One region of the Gluconobacter sp. OJA genome, then DNA from elsewhere that is predicted to be linked to it. Evidence: riboswitches for the same ligand, from Rfam matches in the RefSeq annotation. Region 1 holds a riboswitch; the other holds the start of a gene.
The links. Region 1 has a riboswitch for cobalamin ahead of ABDK75_RS08325 (DUF1636 domain-containing protein). Riboswitches for the same ligand answer to the same signal wherever they lie in the genome.
Positions count from the first base shown of each region.

Region 2: it holds a riboswitch for cobalamin, as region 1 does, so the genes downstream of both, metE (5-methyltetrahydropteroyltriglutamate--homocysteine S-methyltransferase) here and ABDK75_RS08325 (DUF1636 domain-containing protein) in region 1, are expected to answer to the same signal.

Region 1 is NZ_JBDIWI010000001.1:1,811,014-1,818,543, reverse strand. Features, by position in the region: gene cobT (nicotinate-nucleotide--dimethylbenzimidazole phosphoribosyltransferase) at 1-1,046, opposite strand, end outside; gene cobU (bifunctional adenosylcobinamide kinase/adenosylcobinamide-phosphate guanylyltransferase) at 1,077-1,637, shown strand; cobalamin riboswitch at 1,675-1,913, shown strand; gene ABDK75_RS08325 (DUF1636 domain-containing protein) at 2,034-2,447, shown strand; gene cobW (cobalamin biosynthesis protein CobW) at 2,444-3,496, shown strand; gene cobN (cobaltochelatase subunit CobN) at 3,501-6,869, shown strand; gene cobG (precorrin-3B synthase) at 6,866-7,530, shown strand, end outside.
Region 2 is NZ_JBDIWI010000002.1:361,418-368,947, reverse strand. Features, by position in the region: gene ABDK75_RS12145 (family 20 glycosylhydrolase) at 1-1,323, shown strand, start outside; gene ABDK75_RS12140 (M13 family metallopeptidase) at 1,458-3,527, shown strand; gene metE (5-methyltetrahydropteroyltriglutamate--homocysteine S-methyltransferase) at 3,571-5,871, opposite strand; cobalamin riboswitch at 5,987-6,191, opposite strand; gene ABDK75_RS12130 (metalloregulator ArsR/SmtB family transcription factor) at 6,259-7,185, shown strand; gene metF (methylenetetrahydrofolate reductase [NAD(P)H]) at 7,215-7,530, shown strand, end outside.

The DNA of each region.
Region 1 (7,530 bases):
ACGTCTGATTGGGAAACGGCAGCCTCTGCGAACGTCGCCATACCGTTGTGGCAGGCTAATGCCGCTCTGAGGATGGGAATGGCAACGGCCGACCCAGATGCCTCTCCGAGGCGCAAGCCCAGGTCCAGTATTGGTTTCAGCCTGAGGGCATCTGCCAGCCTGTGGTGACCAGCCTCAGCGGAACAATGCGAGAGCTTTGTGTGGTCGAGTGCTGAGGCAGTCAGTTTGATCAATGGCAGCACGGCTGCGGTACAGACGAAGCCGTCAAGCAGAACCGGGATACGATGGTGTCTGGCGGCCAGAACACTTCCCAGTATGGCGGCCAGTTCGTAACCACCCAGACAACGTGCGGCATCCAAGGGGTCGTTAAGTGACGCCGCGTGCAGACACAGGGCCTCATCAATAACAGAAGCCTTGAGGTTAACGCCCGCCTGATCGAGACCCGTTCCACGTCCTGCCCAGTCCGCGCCTGTACCCCCCAGAAGTGCTGCGCAAAGTGCGGCGGAGGGGGTTGTGTTGCCAATACCCATTTCGCCTGGGCAAAACAGATCCAGAGCGGGGGATACGGCGGTGTATCCGACCGAGACCGCATCAAGGAATTCGTCTTCGCCCATAGCTGGGGTCGCGGTAAAATCTGCCGTGGCCATTAGATTTCGGACGGGCACAACAGCAAGGTCAGCACCTGCATTTCGGGCAAGCTGATTGATTGCTGCGCCGCCACGCTGGAAATTCGACACCATCTGGGCCGTAACATCCGAAGGCCACGGAGATACCCCCCGGCGGACCACACCATGATTCCCTGCGAAAATCGTTATCTGAACGTGCTCTAGCGTTGGTTTCTGATGGCCCTGCCATTCACCGAGCCAAATGGACAGCTCTTCCAACCGCCCGAGGCTGCCGGGAGGTTTGGTCAGAGTTGCATCTCGCTCCCCTATCAGGGCGGCGACTTTTTGGTCGGGGTCTGGAAGTGACAGGCAGGCATTGCGAAGTTCTGCCATGCTGGCGAAAGGAGGCTGACAGAACGAGGGCATGATGTGCGGTGGCATGACAGGTCTTTTGTGCTGTTATCAGGGACCATGCAAGAAGAAGGCGCAGGAGACATTGTGGCACAGACCATCACGCAAACAGGACTACCGGATGTGTCACTGGTCCTCGGGGGCGCCAGGTCAGGAAAAAGCAGGATCGCTGAGGCAATCATCACTGGTCTTCCGGCCCCTTGGGTTTATCTCGCGACCGGTCGGGCTTTTGATGAAGAAATGCAGGCCAGGATAGATTTGCACCGTACCACCCGTGGGAACAAAGGCTGGCGTACAGTTGAAGAGCCGTTTGATATCGCTGGTGTTTTACAGGTCGAGCAGGGTGCGCCGGTTCTGGTTGATTGCCTCACTTTATGGCTGACAAATCTCATTCTGGAAGACCGTAATATACACGCCGCGACGAAAGATCTTCTCGAGGCGTTGCAAACACGGAAAGGCCGGACCGTTCTTGTGGGCAACGAGGTAGGGCTCGGAATTGTCCCGGACAATGCCCTGGCTCGTCGTTTCCGCGATGAAGCGGGTCTTCTTCATCAGAAGATCGCCGCAGTCGCCGGAGAAGTGCTGTTTGTGGCGGCGGGTTTGTCTTTGAAAATGAAATAAGCCCATTTCCCGGGCTTTGACACGCTTTCATCCCAGAGATAGGAGAGTGTTTGATGGTTCCTCTGAGAAGAGGATGAAAAGGGAAGCTGGTGCGGCCTTAGAAGTAGGTCAAACCCGGCACTGCCCCCGCAACTGTGGACGGTTTTCTGTCCTGCCAGTCTTTCTTTCAGGAAAGGCAGCCACTGGATTTCGATCTGGGAAGGCCCGGTGGGAGAGGAGGTGCCAATGGCGCCTCAGCCGTGAGTCAGGAGACCTGCCATCTGAGCCAAGTGTCATGATCCGGCGGGGTGCCCGGACTGTGAGGGCGCGCCATCATGTGCGTGTCACTTTCGCGATTGCGAAGGCCTTTCATCGCGCCTTTTGTTATGCTGTTGTGGCTGCAAGAGAGACGAAACCATGGCAGATCCACTGCCTTATCCTGAAACGGGCCAATCATCCGTTTCGCCAGTTTTCCACGTCTGTGTGACGTGTCGTCGCGGTCTACCGGTTGGGAATGATCCTGTTCAGGGGCGACAGCTCTACGATGCCTTGCTTGGCCAGGCTGCTGAAGGTGATTTCAGCGTCCAGCCCGTTGAATGTATGGCAGCCTGTAGCCGAGGCTGTATTGCCACGCTTTCCATGCCGGAAAAATGGACTTTTGTTCTAGGTGAACTTGGTCCGGAAAAGCTGTCTGACCTGCTAGCTTACCTTCAGCTTTACCGAGCATCGAAAACCGGAACAGTGATGCCGTCAAAGCGACCTGCATCGCTTTCTGATATGGTTATCGCCCGTCTTCCATCTTCATTGTCTTCTTCACAGGAACTTTCATGATGTCCCAGACTGTTTCAGGCTCCGGTCGCAAGATTCCGGTTACGATCATCACGGGTTTTCTGGGGGCAGGGAAAACAACCCTTCTGCGAAATCTTCTCGCACAGGCTGATGGGCGCCGTATTGCAATCGTCGTGAACGAGTTCGGTTCACTTGGGATCGACGGTGAAATCCTGCGGTCCTGCGGGATCGAAGGATGCGCTGACGAGGATATCGTCGAACTCACCAACGGATGCCTCTGCTGCACGGTTGCAGACGATTTCATTCCGACCATGGAGGCTCTGATCGATCGTCCTGATCCGCCAGAGCACATCGTGATCGAGACATCTGGCCTTGCGCTGCCCAAGCCCCTTCTCAAGGCATTCAGTTGGCCCGGGATCCGTACCCGCATGACTGTTGATGGTGTGATTACGCTGGTGGATGCACCCGCTGTCGCCGCTGGTCGCTTTGCGGACGATCCGGAAGCTGTTGCCGCACAGCAGGCGGCTGACCCTTCGCTGGATCATGATAACCCGTTGGCTGAAGTCTATGAAGATCAGTTGAATGCGGCGGATCTTATTGTTCTGAACAAGACTGATCTTCTGGACGAAGCCGGGATTGATGCGGTTGAAAAGGGCATTACCGAGGCCGTGCCGCGGAAAGTTATTACGCTGCGGGCAGTACAGGGACGACTGGACCCCGCTGTTCTGCTGGGAATTGGTGCCGGTGCCGAAGACGATCTTCAGGCTCGTCCGTCCAATCATGATGGCGCAGATGACCACGAACATGATGACTTCGAGAGTTTCGTCGTGGTCCTTCCGGAGCAGAAAAGTGCTGAAGCGTTACTCAAACGCCTGAGCGAGGTTGCGGGGCAATTCGATATCCTCCGCATGAAAGGCTTTGCAGCCGTGCAGGGTAAGAAAATGCGATTGGCCGTGCAGGGTGTCGGGACCCGTTTCCGCCATGAATTTGATGTACCTCTTGCAGATACAGGCCGGGACGGGCGCCTTGTGGTAATTGGCCAGACAGGCTTGGATCGCGCAGCCATCGAAGCCGCATTGCTGGCGGACTGACCTGATGCATCTGCTTGTCCGGGAACGACACGGAATAGACGATCAGGACGTGGCCGAGGATCTCGGTCATGCTCCTGCTGACGTCGTGTTTCTGTCCTTCTCGGATAGCGATCTTCTGGCGCTTGAGCGGGCGTACTCCAATCTGAACGAGCAGACCCCGAACGGCGCAGGCTTTTCACTGCGGTTGGTCAATCTTGCTCGCCTCAGACACCCCATGTCGGTCGATTTATACGTTGAGCAGACCATAGCATCGTCCCGATGCGTCATCGCCCGGCTTCTGGGTGGCGTGGATTACTGGCGCTATGGGGCGGAAGAACTCCGGAATTTTTGTAGCAGTAACACTATCCCACTGGCTCTGTTGCCCGGAGATGCCCGTCAGGATGCACGGCTTGAAGAGTGGTCCAGCATCGAAGTAGCAAACCATTCCAGACTCACGGGGTTTCTGAGGGAAGGTGGTCCTGAGAATGCACGTCGCGCCCTTTTGCTCATGGCTCATCTTGCCGGGCATGGAGAAGACGTCTCAGGGCAACCCGCGGCGCTTCCCGCAGCTGGAATTTATCGCCAGACGACTGCGGATTTTCCTCTAAGAGCCACAATCGTTTTCTACCGCGCTCACCTTCTGGCTGCCGATACAGCAGCGATTGATGGTCTTGCCGATGAACTGGAAAAGTGCGGGGTCGCGACAGATGTTCTATATGTCGCATCGCTGAAGAACCCGGATGTTGCCGAGTGGATTCAAAGCCGCCTGATTGAAACTCAGCCAGACATTATTCTGAACGCGACCTTCTTTTCTGCACGCGGAAAAGAGGGGCCATCTCCTCTTGATATTGCTGCTGTTCCCGTTCTTCAGATTTTGCAGCCTGGTGTGACGGCCTCGGCCTGGGCTGAAAGCGGGCGCGGCCTATCGCAGTCCGACCTCGCGATGCAGGTCGTTTTGCCAGAACTTGATGGGCGAATTTCTTCGTCTCCGATCTCCTTCAAATCCGAAACAGTTCCGGGGGATGCGGCAAGGCATATGCCCTTTCAACCGGGTATTGCCGCTGCTGCACAGCAGGCTCTTGCATGGGCGAGGCTTAAAAAAACGCCTACGCGCGCGAAGCGTCTTGCGATTGTCCTTTCTGATTATCCCGGTGCGGATGGACAGACTGCACACGCCGTCGGGTTAGATACTTTTGCCAGCCTTGAATCCATCCTGCAGGCCTTGAAACAGGCAGGGTATGACTGTGGAGTTGCGAAAAGTCCTACCAGCAGGGCGTTGGTGGAGGCTTTGTGTGAAGACCTGCCACAGCCCTGTTTGTCTCTGAACGATTATAACGAACTCTTTGCGCGCTTGCCCGTCCCCTTCCGGGACGCTGTGACCCAGAGTTGGGGATCCTCTGCGGAAGACCCCGCCGTTCAGGACGGTTCATTTTGTCTTAAATTTGTGGCGCTGGGTAACATCGTAGTCGCTGTCCAGCCCGATCGTGGCAGCGCGCAGGACCGTAAAGCCCAGTACCACGACCCTGATACACCTCCACGCCACGCCTATATCGCGTTCCACCTCTGGCTACGTCATGTCTGCCAGACAGATGCCATGGTTCATCTTGGAACGCATGGCACTCTAGAATGGCTGCCTGGCAAAGCTGTGGCGCTTTCCAACCAGTGCGCTCCCGCCGTTCTTCGCGGCGCTTTGCCGGTTCTGTATCCCTTTATCGTCAACAATCCGGGAGAAGCAGCTTCTGCGAAACGTCGTCTCGGCGCAGTCACCATCGGACATATGACACCGCCTGTTATGAAGGCCGGACTTGATCCGGACATGGCAGAGCTGGAACAACTGATCGATGAGTTTGCAGAGGCGGATGGTCTGGATAGGCGTCGAGGCGCCATTCTGAAGCGTGATATTCTGGACCGAGCCACGCGCATGGGGCTTCTGAGCGAAAGTGGTGTCAAAGCGAGGGAAGGCGACGAAGCAGAGGCTCTGGCGCGGCTGGATGCTTATCTCTGTGATGTGAAGGACCTTCAGATCCGTGACGGTCTGCATGTTTTCGGTCAAGTAGCACCACATGCCGAGAAACTGGCCGACATGGTGTCTTCTGTCGCACAGATGCCCCAGCAAATGGTTGCTACTCTGATCGAAGCCAGCGCAGATGCGGAAATGAAGGCACTTCTGGCCGGGCTGGAAGGACGATTCATTAAACCCGGGCCGTCTGGTGCTCCGACACGTGGGCGAGTGGATGTTCTGCCGACCGGCCGCAATCTTTTCACGCTTGATCCGAGAGCTGTTCCCACGGCTTCTGCGGTAGAGCTTGCCCGAGCGCAGGCAAAGCAGATCCTTCTATGTCACTTGCAGAACGAAGGCGAGCCGCTTCAAACCATCGTTATAGATCTATGGGGTTCCTCCACCCTGCGCACGGGGGGAGAGGATCTGGCGCTGGCTCTGATCCTGATGGGAGTTGACCCCACGTGGGATGCGTCGAGCGGTCGGGTATCAGGATTTGAAATTACACCGCTGGCTGTTCTCGATCGTCCGCGTGTCGATGTGACACTTCGAATTTCAGGATTGTTCCGGGACGCTTTTCCGGCACAGATTTCTCTTTTCGATCAGGTGGTTGAAGCTGTTTCCTGTTTGGAGGAAGGCGAGGACTGGAACCCGTTGTCTGCCCGTGTGAGAAATCTGGAGGGTGAGGCCCGAGAAATTGCTGGAGCGCGGATTTTTGGTGCAGCGCCCGGTACGTACGGGACAGGCATTGAAGACGCTCTCACGCGGAGTAACTGGGAAGAACGATCTGATCTTGGCCAGTCCTATCTGGCCGACAATAACTGGATGTATGGTGGCGGTCGTGACGGGACACGTAGCAGCGCAGCATTGGCCCAAAATCTGGCACGGGCAGATGCAATCCTGCATGTGCAGGACCATGCAGAGACGGATATTCTCGAAAGCCCGGATTTTGCTGCTCATGAAGGTGGGCTTGCAGCGGCGGCGGCTCTGCTAGGGGCCGATCCCGTCCTTTGGCATGGCGATACGTCCCATGCGGATGCGCCCCGTCTTCGAAGAGTTGAAGACGAAGTGAAACGCATCGTTCGAGGGCGTCTGGCCAATCCTCGTTGGCTGGCAGGGATGCAGCGGCATGACTATCGGGGAGGCGCCGAAATTGCACGGGGACTGGACGCGCTCTGCGCTTTTGCCTCGACCCTTTCTGTTCGGTTTGACCAACAGTTTGACCTGGTATTTGCCGCAACGCTTGGCGATGACACCTGTGATGCTTTCCTGAAAAGCGCCAACCTCCAGGCACGTCAGGCAATGCGCACGCGGTTCCAGGATATGATCCGTCGAGGCCTCTGGCACCCGCGCCTGAATAGCGTCTCTGCGATGTTGGAAAGTGGGAGCGAATGACAGTTTCCCCCCTTGTTCGCGGCTGGTGTCCGGATATGTTCGCGCCGATGGAAGCGCGAGATGGATTTCTGGTCCGTGTCCGTTCCCCGCTCGGTGGTTTTGAGGGGCCACAAGTGCTGGCTATTGCAGAGCTGGCACGACGTTTCGGAAACGGCGTTGTTGAGCTGACCAATCGTGGCAACGTGCAGTTGCGGGGATTTTCTTCGACGAGTGCAAAACTCGCGTTAGAAGGCGCACTGGCAGAAGGGCTTGTAGATCCTGATCCAGCAAAAGAGCGACGAAGGGTAATTCTGGTCTCGCCCCTTGCTGGCTTGGATCCTGCATGTAATCCGGAGACGTTGGACGTCGCTCAATCGCTTCAGACGGCGCTTCTTGAAGAAAACGCATTGTCGGCGCTGAGCGGCAAGTTCGGTTGGGCCGTTGATGGTGGCGGGTATGTTCCAGAAGGCACGTTATCAGCGGATATTGCCCTTCAGTCCCGCCCGGATGGATGGTCAGTTGTCTGTGGTGCTATGGAAACCGGAGTGCTGGATAACGCTCGGGCTGTCAGAGCAGCCGTGGTGATGTCCCGGGTTTGTTCAGAAAATTCTGACCTTGGCCGGCCTTCGCGAGACACCGATACAGCAGCATTCGTTCTCGCGAAGGCCGGGCTAGAGGGAAT
Region 2 (7,530 bases), on a different contig from region 1:
GTCAACGCCGTTGGTGAAAACCTGAACAACCCGGCGATGGACCCGACCAATCCCAGGACGCTGACATTCATTCGTGCGCTGTATGCGGAAATGGAAACACTCTTTCCGGATCATTATTTCCATTCGGGTGGTGACGAGGTTCTCGGCACTCAGTGGACCAGCAATCCAAAAATTGCGGCCTATATGAAGGTGCACGGATACAAGGATGCACCAGCCCTTCAGGCAGCCTTCACGGCGCAGGTGGAAAAAATCCTGTCCAGCCAGGGCCGCGTCATGATGGGGTGGGACGAAGTCAGCGAAGCGCCAATTCCCAAAAATGTTGTTGTGGAAGGGTGGCGCGGCTCCAAGTGGACGGGTTCTGCCACACAGGCTGGGCATCCGGTTGTCGTGTCTTCGGGCTATTATCTGGATATGTTGACGCCGTCCCGGACGCATTACGCTATTGATCCGTATGACACCAAGGCGAATGGCATCACGCCAGAAGAACTGGCGGAGACACATCCGAAGATCACCCCGCTGCTTCAGGCTTTCATTCAGGACCCGAATGCAGCGCCTTTGACCGATGACCAGAAGAAAATGGTTCTGGGTGCAGAAGGCGCGCTCTGGACGGAGGTTGTCTCCGAAAACATGTTGGATGCCCGTCTGTGGCCCCGTACCGCAGCTCTGGCCGAGCGGTTCTGGTCTTCTGAAAACGTGCGGGATGTGGATGATCTGGAGCGCCGCCTGCCTGTGGTCATGGCAGAACTCCAATCAACAGGTTTGCAAGCGGCGCAGCATGAAAATGCGTTGAAGGAGGCTTTGGCACCTGCGCATACCGGTCCTCTTTCCACGCTTCTGAGCGTTACGGTTCCGGTGCGCAATTACGCTTTGAATCGGCTGACCTCCAAAAGTGGCGATGCCATGCTGTCGGCTCCGGTCGCGATTGCCGATCCGGATGCTTTTGAGGCTATCCGCTTCAACGACATGGCTAAACGGTATGTCGCGGGTGAAAAGAGCTTGAGGGCTCCCTTGAAGGCCATGCTGGCAAGCTGGGCTGCCAATGATGAAGCTTTTGTCGCAATTGCAGCAGATGTGCCTGCTCTGGAGGAGGTTACGCCCGTATCTCACACGGTTGCGGCCCTCTCCAACGCGGGATTAAACGTTCTGAATGGAGCCTCAGGAACAGCCTGGCGGCTGGATGCGCAGCATCTGATCGCTGCACAGGAAGAGCTGTTTCACAACTCATCCAACCATCTGCTGTCCCTGAGGCGCGAACAGCCTCCCGGGGGGCTGCTCATTGCCATTCTCCCTGGCATTAAAGCGCTTATTTCCAGCCAGAATTAAAGCCTTTTTCCATACCTCGCTTTTCTGCGCGAGGTATGGCTCTTGGCGTCCAGGTCGTTTCGACTGTAAACTTAAGTTACAGGCCCGCGGACGGACCAAAAGGCCTGCCTGTTTTTCACATTTAGGCCTCTCATATGCATCAGAAGAAACTCTCCGCCAAGGCCGCTCTGCTGTTGTCCGCCAGTTTTGGCTTGGCAGCGCTGCCTCCGATTGCGTCTGCCAAGCCCGCAGCGCCTCAGATTACTTATGACCAGTATGGTCTGGATCTGGCCGGGCGGGATGTGAGCGTCAAGCCGGGAGACAGTTTCTTCGATTATGCCAATGGCAGCTTCCTGAAAGCGCTCGAAATTCCGTCGGATATGAGCAGCTACGGCCCGTTTAACGCGCTGGCTGAAGCATCCCGCCAGCGCATTCAGTCCATTCTGAAAGACCTGTCCGCGCATCCGGTCGCTCAGCCTCACACGACTGATGAGAAGCTGGGCACCTATTATGCATCTTTCATGGATGAGAAGGCTGTCGAAGCTCTGGGTTCCAAGCCGCTGGATGCTGAAATCGCAAGCATCCACACAATTACGGATCTGAAGGCATTTGCGCAGTTTAGTGGGGCGTCATCCGATACGTTCGGATCATCGCCGTTCGCGCTGGACGTGGATGTGGATGCGAAAGATCCGACGAAATATGCGCTCAGTGTCGATCACGCCGGGCTCGGGATGCCGGATCGGGACAATTACCTGAAGCCGGAATTTGCATCCAAGAAAGCGGCCTATCAGGCGTATATTACGAAGCTTCTGACGCTTGTTCACTGGGCTGATCCCGCCAAGTCAGCGGCAGACATTGTGGCTTTTGAAACCGAGATTGCCAAAGTTCATTGGGCGCGCACGGAACTCCGCGATCCGGACAAGACCTACAACCCGATGACGGTAGAAGCGCTGGTCAAGAGTGTTCCTTCTTTTGACTGGATGACATGGTTGCGGGCGTCAGGTGTGCCTGAGGCCGGGCTGGCGCAGCGGGTTGTTATTGTTGGTGAACCTTCCGCCATCAAGGCGGAAGCAGACCTGATTGCAAAGACGGATCTGAACACTCTGCGCGCCTGGCAGGCGTTCCATACGGCGAGCAATGCTGCATCGTTCCTGCCGGATGCTTTTGTGCAAACGCGTTTCGCTTATGTGAAGGCCATGTCAGGCCAGCCTGCTCTGGCAGCGCGTTGGAAGCGTGGTGTGGATTTCACGAGTTCCGCCATGGAAATGGCGCTCGGCAAAATCTACGTGGAGCGTTATTTCCCGGCTTCGGATCGTGAGGCCATGCAGACGCTGACGGGAAACCTGAAAGCAGCTTTCCACAACCGCCTCGAACACAACACATGGATGAGCGCGCAGACGCGTGAAGCCGCGCTGAAGAAGCTGGCCAGCTTTGAAATCCAGGTGGGTTATCCGAATGAGTGGCGGGATTATTCCGATCTGGTTGTGAAAAAGGGCGATGTGTACGGCAATGCCGAGCGCTCTTTCGCTTTCGAATGGCACTATCAGTTAAGCCATCTCGACAAGGTTGTTGACCGCAACGAGTGGCTGATGTCGCCCGCAACGGTGAACGCCTACAACAATCCGCGTTTTGTGGAAGTCGTGTTCCCGGCCGCAATCCTTCAGCCGCCGTTCTTCAATCCGAAGGCTGATCCGGCTGTGAATTACGGGGCGATCGGTGGTGTCATCGGGCATGAAATGACCCATTCCTTTGACGACAAAGGCCGCAAGTACGATGACAAGGGGCGTCTGCGGAACTGGTGGACAAAGGAAGACGAAGCGCGCTTTCAGAAGCTAGCAGATCGGTTTGGTGCGCAGTATGACGCGTTCGAAGTTCAGCCGGGCGTGCATGTGAACGGTAAGCTTACGATGGGCGAAAACATTGCCGATCTTGGTGGCCTGACGCTGGCGCTGGATGCTTACCATGCCTCCCTGAATGGGAAGCCTGCTCCCGTCATTGATGGTCTGACGGGCGATCAGCGCGTGTTCATGGGGTGGGCACAGGTCTGGCGTGAGAAGGTTCGTCCGGACACGGAGAAGCAGATGGTGGTCATTGATCCGCACTCGCCGCCGAAAGCTCGCGTAAACATCCCGATGCACAACGTGGACCTCTGGTACAAGGCCTGGAACGTGCAGCCGGGTGACAAGCTCTATCTGACCCCGGATCAGCGCGTCAAAATCTGGTAATTGCGTATGATGGGGTGGTGATCCACCCCATCTACTCGCTGGTTTACGGACGCATATAATGGGCTGCCGCAACCATGTTGAGGAGCGCAGCTTTCGTCTCCGGCCATTTGCGGGTTTTCAGTCCGCAATCCGGATTGACCCAGAGGGCATCCGGGCTGATGGTTTTGCTGGCAGCTCGAAGCAGGTCCACCATTTCCTCGACAGACGGCACGCGTGGGGAATGGATATCGTAAACGCCCGGCCCGATTTCCGCAGGGTAGCGATAGGCTGCGAACGCATCGAGTAGTTCCATGCGGGAGCGGGCGGTTTCAATCGAAATCACATCCGCATCCATTGCGCCAATGGCGGCAATGATATCGTTGAATTCCGAGTAGCACATATGGGTGTGGATCTGTGTGGCGTCCTGCACACCCGAGGCTGAAATGCGGAAGCTCTCCACGGCCCAGTCCAGATAGGATTGCCAGTCTGCGCGACGGAGCGGCAGGCCTTCACGCAAGGCGGCTTCATCAATCTGGATGATGCCGCACCCGGCTTTTTCCAGATCGCACACTTCATCCCGGATCGCGAAAGCGATCTGTCGGCATGTTTCCGCACGCGGTTGATCGTCTCGCACGAAAGACCAGTTCAGGATCGTGACAGGCCCCGTCAGCATACCTTTCATCGGGCGTTTGGTGATGGATTGGGCGTATTCCCACCATTCAACCGTCATGGCTTTTGGGCGTGACACATCCCCGAAAATGATGGGCGGCCGGACATAGCGGGACCCGTAGGACTGAACCCAGGCGTGCTTCGTGAACGCAAAGCCGGAAAGCTGCTCCCCGAAATACTGCACCATGTCATTGCGCTCAAACTCGCCATGCACCAGCACATCAAGATCAATCTCTTCCTGCCAGCAGATGGTCCGGGCGGTTTCTTCCCGCAGGAAGGCTTCGTAAGCCTCGGAAGAGAGCTCTCCTCGTGTATGATCCGCACGGGCTTTGCGGACTTCAGTTGTCTGGGGGAAAGAACCGATGGTTGTGGTTGGATATAGAGGCAGCCTGAGGCTGGCCTGTTGCAACGGACGGCGCGCGGGGAAGGGTGAATGGCGCTGGGCGAGAGCTGGATTGCGATCCGCAGAGCGTGTCTGAACGGCAGGATTGTTGATTTTCGTGGAAGAGTGACGCGCCTGAAGAGCCGCAGCATTTTCGGCTAAAATGGTTTGCACAACGCCCCGGCCTTCATTCAGGGCGCGCGCCAGTGTGTGCAACTCCTCGATTTTTTGAACGGCGAATGCGAGCCAGGATTTTACATCCGCGTCCAGATCTGTCTCCCGTTCCAGGTCAATGGGTGTGTGGAGGAGAGAGCAGGACGGAGCAAGGATCAGGTCACGCTGGCGCGCCAGCGGTTCAAGATGGTCCAGAAGCGCGTTCAGATCGGCCTTCCAGATATTCCGCCCATCCACTACGCCGAGAGACAGCAGCAGGTCTGGCCGTGCTTTCTCCAGAATAGATGCAAGTTGTTCGGGAGCGCGGACAAGGTCCACATGCAGCCCGTGAACTGGCAGGCTGAGGGCGATGCCCTGATTGTCTCCGAGCGCGCCGAAGTATGTGGCGAGCATCAGTTTGAGGTCTGGAACAGCGGCTGTCAGAGTGTTGTAGGTCGTCTTAAAAACTGCGGCAGCATTTCCCGGCAGATCCAGAACAAGGCAGGGCTCGTCAATCTGAACCCAATCTGCGCCTTCTGCTCGGAGGGCGTTTAGAACCCGTTCATAAACGGGCAGCAAGGCAGGGAGCAGATCAAGGCGATCAAACGCCGGGCCGTCACATTTTCCCAGAAGCAGGAAACTGACAGGGCCGAGCAGAACAGGGCGTGTCTCAATCCCAAGCGCCTTGGCTTCCCGATATTCGTCCACCGCTTTTGTGGAGGCGAGGCGGAACGTCTGGTCTGCTGCGAATTGCGGAACAAGGTAATGGTAGTTCGTGTCAAACCACTTGGTCATTTCGGCGGCAGGGGTGTCATGAGCATGACCGCAGCCACACTCTTCGGATGTCGTCTGGGAGCCGCGCGCCATGGCGAAGTAGGTTCCCAAGTCCACCTTGCCCTGCACGTTGCCGTAAATGGCGGGAACAGCACCGACCATTGCGGATGTATCCAGCACATGATCGTAAAGCGAAAAATCGTTGGAAGGGATGATCTCTGCGCCGAGGTCTTTCTGGCGCTGCCAGGCTGACGCCCGAAGGGACGCGGCTGTGGAAAGCAGATCATCGGCGGAAGAATTCCCCGCCCAGTACTGTTCAAGAGCGGTTTTCAGTTCACGGCGGGTGCCGATACGCGGAAAGCCCAAAGTTGCGACGCGGACGGTCATGAAAGCCTCGACAGGTTCGTGGCAGTGCGCTCGCAGGGCATGCAGGATCATTCACGCCCCGAACAGGAAATGTGCGGCGTGGAGACATGCGTGACCCGTCCGGAACGCCCCGCCGGAGGATGTTATGTGCCGTGGCAGGTCTCCTGGCTTACGGGTCTCCGCGCTGATTCCGCCTTCCCGGACTTTCGCCCAGTGGCCTCTGTGGAATCGGCACTCGCCGCTGACAGTTGCGGGGGCAGCGCCGGATTTGCACCGGCTTCCCTCTTAGCCACGCCGGATGCGTGAACATCCGACATGGAACCATGACAAGCCTTATGACTGCCGCATGTTCTGAAAAAGAGTCAATAGCTCTTGCTCATATAAAGAACTCCTTATATGTAAATTCGTATGGAACAGGCCCTCATTATTTTCCAGGCACTGGCAGACATGACGCGTCTACGGATTCTGGCCCTTCTGCGCGAGATGGAACTGTCCATCGGCGAGGTGGCGCAGGTGCTCGGGCAAAGTCAGCCTCGCGTGTCACGGCATGTGAAGATCCTGGCAGATGCGGCATTAATTGAGCGCCGCAAGGAAGGAAGTTGGGTCTTTCTGACTTTGGGTATTCCGGAACGTCTGGAGCCTGTCTTTATGGCGCTGGATCGATGGACTGCGCGGGAACCGGCGGAAATCCGTGCGGATCGTATTCGCTTGCAGGCCATTCGGGATGTTCGTGCGCTCGCGGCGGAAGACTGGTTTGAAACCCACGCGGCAGAATGGGACGCATTGCGTTCCTTGCATGTGTCCGAACAGGAGGTCGAAGCAGCGATCGTAAAGACGCTTTCAGCATCTCCGATCGGCCGGCTCGTGGATATAGGCACGGGAACAGGTCGCATGATGGAGCTGCTGGGGGCCGGCGCTCAAACAGTCATCGGGTTTGATCGCAGTCCTGCCATGCTGCGATTGGCGCGGACCAAGCTTGCGGAAGCTGGTCTGGAGCAGGCTGATCTGCGGCAGGGGGACTTTCAGGCCCTTCCGTTGCCGGAGCATTCAGCCGATGTCGCAGTCATGCATCAGGTTCTGCATTATGCACAGCATCCGGCTGCTGTAATTGCGGAAGCCGCGCGTATTCTGGATGCCAACGGTCGCTTACTGATTATCGATTTTGCCTCCCATAGCCGGGAAGAACTTCGCACACGGGATGCGCATGTTCGGCTTGGATTTACCGATGCGCAGATGGCGACGTGGTTTCGCGCTGCCGGTCTGGTTCCCGCCGAGCCAGTAGCTCTTGAAGGCGAGCTGACCGTGAAACTCTGGCTCGGCCAACGCCCCAACTAAGCTGAATTATTGAATAAGGAGCTGGCGTGATGCCCGCACAGACAGGGCCTCTGCCCGCAATTTCGTTCGAATTTTTCCCTGCAAAGTCGGAAAAGGCAGCCGCCACACTGCTGGAAAACGCAAAAACGCTAGCTGCTTTGGGTCCGCAGTTTATGTCCGTGACGTATGGGGCAGGTGGGTCAACACGGGACCGCACCCTGGCCACCCTGAAAGGCATGGTTCGGGAAACTGGCGCGCCAATGGCTGGGCATCTGACCTGCGTGGGAGCCTCCAAAGAAGACGTCAATGCCGTGGCGCAGGCGTACTGGGACGCGGGTGTGAAGCACATTGTGGCCCTGCGTGGTG